DNA from 2 places in the Cellulosimicrobium sp. Marseille-Q8652 genome. Region 1 is predicted to be linked to the other one. Evidence: riboswitches for the same ligand, from Rfam matches in the RefSeq annotation. Region 1 holds a riboswitch; the other holds the start of a gene.
The links. A riboswitch is a leader RNA that binds a small molecule or an ion and turns the genes downstream of it on or off. The one in region 1 is predicted to bind cyclic di-AMP.

Region 1 (4,402 bases):
GCCCGCGTGGCGTACGTCGCCGCGGACGGAACGCCTCGCGTGTTCCCCACCCACTTCGTGTGGGACGGGCACGAGGTCGTCATGGGCACCTACGCCGGCGCCTACAAGATCGCCGCGCTCCGGGCCCGCCCGGCGGTGGCGATCACCATCGACACCGAGGGGTTCCCGCCGACGGTGCTGCAGCTCCGCGGCGAGGCACGGGTCACCGACCACGACGGCGTGGTGCCCGAGTACGCCGAGGCGATGCGGCGCTACGTCGGACGCGAGGTGGCGGACGAGCTCCTCGCCGAGACCGACGTCCCCGGCGTCCGGATGGCGCGCATCGCCGTCCGCCCCACCTGGGTCGGCCTGCTGGACTTCGAGCGCCGGTTCCCGGCCGCCCTCTCGAGCGGCGGGCCTCCCGACGACCAGCGCTGACCGACGCTCGCCGGTGGTGTGACGAGTGCGAGAGGTGTGACGAGTGCGAGAGGCGTGACGGGTGCCGAGACGCGGAACCGGTGCGGTGCGTCAGGCGGCCTGACCGGTCGGCTCGTCGTCGCACTTCTTCGTCACGACCATGACGGGGCACGCCGAGTGGTGCAGGACCGCCTGGCTCGTCGAGCCGAGCAGCAGGCCGCGGAACCCGCCGCGGCCCCGAGAGCCGACGATGATGAGGTCGGACGCGGTGGAGAACTCGGTGAGCAGCTCCGCGCCGGTCCCGTCGAGCACGATCCGCTTGATCGTCAGGCCGGGGTTCTCGGCCTCGTGCCGCGCGATGATGACGTTGAGGCCCTCGGTGACGTCGGCCAGCACCTGCTCGTGGTCGATGGACGCGGGGAGCCACGCCAGCAGCCCTGCGCCCGCGCCGACCGGTACCCCCGCGACGGCGACGAGCTCGGCGTCCCACGCCCGGGCCTGACGGATCGCGTGCCGCAGGGCGATCTCGGCCGACGGCGACCCGTCGACGCCGACGACGATCCGCCGCAGCGGGGTGACGACGGGCAGCTCCTCGGGCGCGGCGTCGTCGCCCTTGGTCCGCGCGCGGAACGGCACGACGACCGTGGGGCAGTGCGCGTGCGCCGGGAGGGCGGAGGACACCGTACCGAGCAGGCGCTCGGTGAACCCGCCGCGCCCGCGGGTGCCGACGACGACGAGCGAGTGCTCACGGGACATCTCGACGAGCACACCGGCGGCGTCGCCCGTCGTGACCGTCGCGGTGACGCGCACGCCGGCGGACTCCGCCCGTGCGCGCGCCTCCTCGAGCACGGCGCGGGCGCCCTCCTGGATGGCGCTGTCGTCGAGCGCGGCGTACCCCCCGTCGAGGGACGCGGCCGTGAACGACGGGAGGGAGTAGGTGCAGACCACGTGGAGCGACCAGCCGACGCGCAGCGCGTACGCGGCCGCCCAGTCGAGGGCGTGGAGGCTGGGCGCCGACCCGTCGACGCCCACGAGGACGGTTTCCGTGCGGGTCATCAGTGACTCTCCTCTCGACGGCCGCGTGCCGTCCGGCGAGCGACGTCGCCGAGGCGCCCCGGGCAGAACCTCCACCACAGGTCACGAACGAGTCAAGAATGCCACGAACCCCGCCCCTTCGCGACGACTCGCGGAGGGACGGGGTTCGGGTGGCGTGATGCCCTGAGACCTGCGATCAGGCGACGCGGATGAACGTCGGGTTCGACTGCCAGATCTGACGGAACTGGATGGTCTTGCCCGGACGCGGCGCGTCGATCTGCATGTTGTCGCCGGCGTAGATCGAGATGTGGCCCGGCGTCCAGATGAGGTCGCCCGGCTGCGCCTCGGAGCGCGGGACCTTGGTGCCGACGGAGCCCTGGGCGCCCGACGTGCGGGGGAGGCTGATGCCGACCTGCGCGTAGACGTAGCTCGTGAAGCCGGAGCAGTCGAAGCCGTCGGGCGTGGTGCCGCCGTAGACGTACGGGACGCCGACGTAGCGGGCCGCGATCGAGACGATGGTGCTGCCGTAGGCCGAGGCCGGGACGGAGACCGCGGCCTCCTCCTGGACGGGAGCCTCTGCCTCGGTCTGCGTCGACTGACGCTCCTGCGTGCGGCTGGTGTTCTCGGTCCGCTCGACGACGGGCTCCGGCTCGGGCTCGGGCTCCGGCTCGGGAGCCGGGGTCACCGTCACGGGTGCGGCCTCGATCGAGAACGCGGCGTCGGCGGCGACCGTGACGGCCGGGGCCGCCTCGAGGGCCTGCCGCGCCTGCGCGGTCAGAGCGCTGAGGTCGACCGAGTTGAGCTTCGGCTCGGAGTCGACGGGGGCCGCGGTGGCGGGGGCGGCGGCGCCGATCATCGAGACGATGAGACCGGAGGACGCGGCGACGACGGCGGTACGGCGCCCGACGGTCGACATCTGGTCCGAGGCTGCCTGGGCGATGGTGCTGAGTGGCGTCATGGGACGCCGCGCCGCGCGGTGGCGGGCGCGAGTCGTGCTCACGGTCACGTGTTGCCTCTCCTGGACGCCTGCGAGGTCAGCTGTCGGGTTCGGGTGGGAGATACACCCGGCCTGACGGACCGAGGTCCGTCGGGCTTCACCCCAAGGACGCTGTCTCCAGCGCCCGGATTTGGGTCCCCCGTCCCTGTCGTCGGGTTGTCGTGAACCTCGGGCAGCGACAGGGTTAGGCGTTCCGCTCGAGGACTCCGCCGGACAGGTCTTCCGATGGAGCAGCACTGACCGTACAGGACACCCTGTCAAATGTCACGTTCCCATCACGGCTCCCGGGCGCCGGGCCGTGCGGACAGGGGTAACGACGACGTCTCCGCAGGTCAAGGCGCTGTGGGAGCGCTACCCCGACCGGCACCTCGGGTCAGGCCTGGGTGACGAACAGGTGCCGTGCGATCTCCTCGGGGAGGTCCAGGACGATCTCGGAACCCTTGCCCTGGACGACGAGACCACCGGCCGCCGGGCGCACCACGAGCGTGCGGCGCGGCAGCACCCCGGCCTCCGCGAACCGCGCCAGGAGCTCGACGTCGACCTGGATCGGCTCGGCGATGCGCTGCAGCACGACCTCGACCTCGTCCTCGCCCGCCGCGCGGCGCTGCACGACGTAGGAGGGCAGCGGCACGACGCCGTCGAGGAACTCCACGCCCTCGAACTGCTCGCCCAGCTCGGCGAGGCCCGGGATCGGGTTCCCGTACGGGTCGAAGTGCGGGTGGTCCAGCAACCCGATGAGCCGCTCCTCGACGAGCTCGCTCATCACGTGCTCCCACCGGCACGCCTCCGTGTGCACGTGCTCCCAGTCGAGCTTGATGACGTCGGTGAGCAGGCGCTCCGCGAGGCGGTGCTTGCGCATCACTCGCGTCGCCTTGTCGTTCCCCGCGGGCGTGAGCTCGAGGTGCCGGTCCCCCGTGACGACGACGAGACCGTCGCGCTCCATGCGCGCCACCGTCTGCGACACCGTGGGGCCCGAGTGCCCGAGGCGCTCCGCGATGCGCGCCCGGAGGGGGGTGATGCCCTCCTCGACGAGCTCGTAGATCGTCTTCAGATACATCTCGGTGGTATCGATCAGATCGGTCACGTCGCGCTCCCTGTCGTCCGTCGGCTGGGGCACAGTCTATGGCGATCCCCTGACGCGATCCGGGGAGAATCCCGGAAGAACGAGCGCCGTCGACCGACGTTCCCGGACGGCGCGGAGCCCGTGCCGGGCGCGCGCGTAGGGTGACGCTGTGACCGAGCACGCATCGCCCACCGACACCACCGCCCCGCTCACGATCCCCGCGGACCTGCTGCCGGCCGACGGCCGCTTCGGGTCCGGGCCGAGCAAGGTGCGCGCCGCCCAGGTCCGGGCCGTCGCCGACGCCGGGACCTCGCTCCTCGGCACCTCCCACCGCCAGGCACCGGTGAGGTCGCTCGTGCGTCGCACGCGCGAGGGTCTCGCGACGCTCTTCGACCTCCCCGAGGGGTACGAGGTCGTGCTGGGCAACGGGGGCTCGACGACCTTCTGGGACGTCGCGACGGCGTGCCTCGTGCGGCGCAAGGCGCAGCACGCGGCGTTCGGCGAGTTCGGCGCGAAGTTCGCGGCGGCGACGACGGCGGCGCCCTTCCTCGACCCGTCCCAGGTGATCACCGCCGCCCCGGGCACGGTCGCGCACCCCGAGCCCGCGGACGACGTCGACGTGCACGCGTGGCCGCACAACGAGACGTCGACGGGAGCGATGGCGCCCGTGCGCCGCGTCGCGGGCTCGCGCGAGCGCGGCGCGCTGACACTCGTCGACGCGACGTCGGGCGCCGGGGCGCTGCCCGTGGACGTGGCGGAGACCGACGTCTACTACTTCGCGCCCCAGAAGGTCTTCGGGTCCGACGGCGGCCTGTGGCTCGCGCTGTGCTCGCCCTCCGCGCTCGCGCGCGCGGAGGAGATCGAGTCGAGCGGGACGCGCTGGGTACCCGAGTCGCTCTCGCTGCGCACCG
Region 2 (4,402 bases), on a different contig from region 1:
CGCGCTGCTGGCCTTCACACGCCCGGGATCGAGCCTGCTGGCGCGTCTTGCTCCGGTGTGGTCGCGCCTGGTCGAGGCCGGGCGGACTCCGACTGTCGCCGGCGCCGCACCGTCGCTTCATGTCCTGGGGATCTCTCGAACGTAGGACCCACACGCCGTCGACGCGCGCGTCGACCGTTCCATGCCCCGCTTCGGGGCCCCGTGTGTGGTTTCTGAGTGCTGATTTGAGAGGTCCTTTCCCATGAACTTCAAGCGTGTGCTTGTTCCAGCGATCGCGCTGGTGACCGCCGCGAGTCTTGCGGCGTGCTCGAACGACGACGAGCCCGGGCACGACATGGCGTCGATGTCCTCCTCGACCGAGGCCGGGGAGCAGGAGAGCCCGGCAGAGGGCGACTGGTTCAACCAGCAGGACGTCGACTTCGCCCAGATGATGATTCCCCACCACGAGCAGGCGATCGAGATGTCCGACGTCATCTTGGCCAAGGAGGGTGTCGACCCTCAGATCACCGACCTGGCGAACCAGATCAAGGACGCCCAGGGACCCGAGATCGAGCAGCTGACGACCTGGCTCGAGGAGTGGGGCTCACCGCTGCCGGAGTCCGACTCGATGGACTCCATGGACCACGGGTCCATGGACGGGATGATGAGCGAAGAGGACATGCAGGCCCTGCAGGACGCGCAGGGCGCCGAGGCGGGCCGCCTGTTCCTCGAGCAGATGATCGTCCACCACCAGGGCGCCATCGAGATGGCCCAGATCGAGGTGGACGAAGGCAAGAACGAGGACGCTGTCGCGATGGCGCAGCAGATCGTCGACACCCAGCAGGCCGAGATCTCCACCATGGAAGACCTGCTCGCCTCGATGTGACCCTCGCCCTGCGGAGGCGTGCTGCGTCGCGCACGCACCGCGGGCCCTTGCCGAAGGACTGCCTTGATGAACCCTGCCCTGAAGGGGCGGGCGAGCCGGTGGGCAGCAGCAGGAACCGTGCTGCTGCTGGCTGCCTGCACCCCGACCCCGCCACCTGCGAACACCCCCACAAGCCAGGAGCCGCAGGACGTGGCCGAGTTCGGCCACGTGCACGACGTGCAGGTCGACCCGGTCGACCACACCATCCTGGTCGCGACCCACACCGGGGTGTGGACCATGCCGGGCCCGTTCGGCGACGAACCAGTGCAGCCGCAACGCGCCGGGGCGGGCCGGCAGGACACGATGGGCATGACCCTCGCGGTCGACGGCACCGTCTACGCCTCCGGCCACCCCGCGCCCGGGGAGCAGACCGACCTGAAGGCGCCCAACCTGGGCCTGGTCCGCAGCACTGACGGAGCCGCGACCTGGGAGCAGGTCTCCCTGGCCGGGGAGGTCGACTTCCACGCGCTGAGCACCGCGACCACGGATACCGGTGCCGTACGCGTCGTCGGCCTGGACTCCGCGACGTCCCGCCTGCTGATCAGCGACGACTCCGGAGCGACCTGGACACCAGGGGCAACCGTGCCGGCTCGCGACGTGCACGTCGTGGACGCCGACCCGGACACCGTCGTGGCCACCACGCCGACAGGCCTGCAGCTCAGCCACGACGCGGGACAGACGTTCACCCCGGACCGTGACGCGCCCGCCCTCGTGCTCGTCGAGGCAGGGCTCGGCTCCGAGCTGATCGGCCTGGACACCAACGGCACCGTGTGGACCAGCACCCCTGGCCTGGATCGTTGGACCGCGCACGGAGCCGCTCCCGGCCAGGTGCAGGCCATGACCTACGTGCCCGACGACAGCCCCGGCAACCAGCCGTGGATTCTCCTCGTCACGGACATCGGCCTGTTCACCAGCCGCGACCTCGGCGCGAGCTGGGACCCGGTGCTCGGCCAGGAGACCGGGTGAGACACCAGCCGGCCGCGCGCCGACAGACCAAGCCTTCCCCACCTGCCGCGATCCGCCCGTGCCCGCACGGTCGCGCGCGGCGGACCACTCCATGCTCCTCGCGGGACATCCGCGAGGGATCCAAGAGAGCGCCGAACCCTGTCACCTCTTGGAGCACACCACCAACACCCATGACAGGGACGGGGGAACCACTCAACCGGGCACCACGGTGCCCTCGGGGTGAAGCCGCACCGCACCCAGCGGTGAGACCGGGTCACTCTCCGATCCGAACCCGACAGCTCACCCCGCAGGCGCGAAGGAGAACACCATGACCGCACGAAAGCCGGGACGCCACCGCGCGTCCCACCGACCCATCACACCCCTGACCCCGATCGCCCGCGCAGCCCAGGAAGGAGCAGTCAGCACCGCCCGCAAGGGCGCCCTGCTCGCGGCAGGATCTGGCCTGCTCGTGTCGGTGTTCGCGGCACCGGCCAGCGCCGCACCGAGCACCGACCAGCCCAAAGCCGTCTCCAGCGTCGACCTGAGCGCGCTGACCGAGCCGGCCCGTCAGGCGCTCAGCGCCGCCCCAGCGGTCACCGTCTCAGCCGACGCCGCGTTCGTGATCGAACAGGCACCGGTCGCGGTCACCCCCGCCCCCGAACCCGAACCCGAGCCGGAACCGGAGCCCGAGCCGGAACGCCAGGAGCGCTCGTCCCGCAGCCAGGAGCGCGCTCCCGCCCCGCAAGAGCAGGCGGGCACCGCTGCGGCCCAGGCCCCGGTCGAAGCTCCGCCGTCCGCGGCGGGCTCGAGCGTGGTCGGCGTCGCGATGCAGTACCTCGGCGTGCCCTACCAGTGGGGCGGCACCACACCGGCAGGGTTCGACTGCTCCGGGTTCACGTCCTACGTGTACGCCCAGGTCGGCATCAACCTGCCCCGCACGTCCTCCGAGCAGCGGTATGCCGGCACCGTCATCTCCCGCGACCAGGCACAGCCCGGTGACCTGATCTGGAGCCCGGGCCACATCGGCATCTACGCCGGGGACAACATGCAGATCGAGGCACCCTCACCCGGCAAGACCGTCCGGTACGGGCAGATCTGGCAGGCCAACCCGACCTACATCCGCGTCGGCTGACACGGGAAGGGCCCCACCAGCCAGGTGGGGCCCTTCCGCCCTGCGCAGGAATACCCCTAGGGGGTATAGTGTTGTCGCGTACCCGGTCGCACTGTCAGGAGAGGAAGGTCGATCATGAAGCCTCACGGTCACGACGAGCACGGACCGAGCACGGACCATCATCACCACCCCGCACCAGCCTCCGTCGACGCCGGCGGCGACGACCGGGCTCCATCGCGCGCTGCGCCCGACCCGGGCCACCACGGTGAGGTACATCCTGACCACGCCGATCGCCAAGGCCAGGGCCACGACCATGAGCAGCACCACGGACACGGCGGGCACCCTGAGCCCGCTGGCCACGAGGGCCACGGTGGGCATGGCGGCCACGGCGGGCACGGTGATCACGTCGGGCAGTTCCGCCGGCTGTTCTGGATCATGCTCGTCCTGGCAGTCCCGGTGGTCGCGACGTCGAGCATGTTCGCGATGATCCTCGGGTACGAGCTGCCCGACGTGCCAGGTCTTGGTCTGGTCTCTCCGGTGCTCGGCACGGTGATGTACGTCTGGGGCGGGCGCCCGTTCCTGACAGGCGCGGTATCGGAGATCCGCTCGCGCAAGCCCGGGATGATGCTGCTCATCGGCCTGGCGATCACCGTCGCGTTCGTCGCCTCGTGGGGCGCGAGCCTGGGCCTGCTCGACCACCAGCTCGACTTCTGGTGGGAGCTCGCGCTGCTGATCGTGATCATGCTGCTCGGCCACTGGATCGAGATGCGGTCCCTGGCGCAGACAACCTCCGCCCTGGACTCCCTGGCCGCGTTGCTGCCCGACGAGGCGGAGCGGGTCGAGGGTGATGACGTCGTCACCGTGGCGCCTGGCGACCTGCGCGTGGGAGACGTGGTCGTGGTCCGACCCGGTGGCCGGGTCCCGGCCGACGGCAAGGTCGTGGACGGCGCCGCGAGCATGGACGAATCGATGATCACCGGGGAGTCACGCACCGTGCGGCGCAGCAACGGTGACCTGGTCGTGGCCGGCACCGTCGCGACCGACTCGGGCCTGCGCGTGCAGGTCACCGCGGTCGGGCAGGACACGGCACTGGCCGGCATCCAGCGCCTGGTCACCGAGGCGCAGAACTCCAGCTCACGCGCCCAGCGTCTGGCCGACACCGCGGCCGGGTGGCTGTTCTGGTTCGCGCTCGGCGCCGCGGTGCTCACCGCTGCGACGTGGACCCTCCTGGGGACGCCGGACGACGCCGTGATCCGCACGGTGACCGTCCTCGTCATCGCCTGCCCTCACGCCCTGGGCCTGGCGATCCCTCTCGTGGTCTCCATCGCGACCGAGCGCGCGGCGCGCGGCGGTGTCCTGATCAAGGACCGGCTCGCGCTGGAGAGCATGCGCACCGTCGACGCGGTGCTGTTCGACAAGACCGGCACCCTGACCAAGGGCGA

Region 2: another riboswitch for cyclic di-AMP. It lies ahead of ACWPWV_RS19460 (C40 family peptidase); the one in region 1 lies ahead of ACWPWV_RS10305 (C40 family peptidase).

What each region holds. Positions count from the first base shown of each region.
Region 1 is NZ_CBCOPS010000002.1:63,883-68,284, reverse strand. Features, by position in the region: gene ACWPWV_RS10315 (pyridoxamine 5'-phosphate oxidase family protein) at 1-417, shown strand, start outside; gene ACWPWV_RS10310 (universal stress protein) at 508-1,452, opposite strand; gene ACWPWV_RS10305 (C40 family peptidase) at 1,628-2,389, opposite strand; cyclic di-AMP (ydaO/yuaA leader) riboswitch at 2,440-2,600, opposite strand; gene ACWPWV_RS10300 (metal-dependent transcriptional regulator) at 2,802-3,512, opposite strand; gene serC (phosphoserine transaminase) at 3,661-4,402, shown strand, end outside.
Region 2 is NZ_CBCOPS010000003.1:6,361-10,762, reverse strand. Features, by position in the region: gene ACWPWV_RS19475 (DUF6153 family protein) at 1-145, shown strand, start outside; gene ACWPWV_RS19470 (DUF305 domain-containing protein) at 242-865, shown strand; gene ACWPWV_RS19465 (F510_1955 family glycosylhydrolase) at 932-1,870, shown strand; cyclic di-AMP (ydaO/yuaA leader) riboswitch at 2,020-2,178, shown strand; gene ACWPWV_RS19460 (C40 family peptidase) at 2,178-2,981, shown strand; gene ACWPWV_RS19455 (heavy metal translocating P-type ATPase) at 3,096-4,402, shown strand, end outside.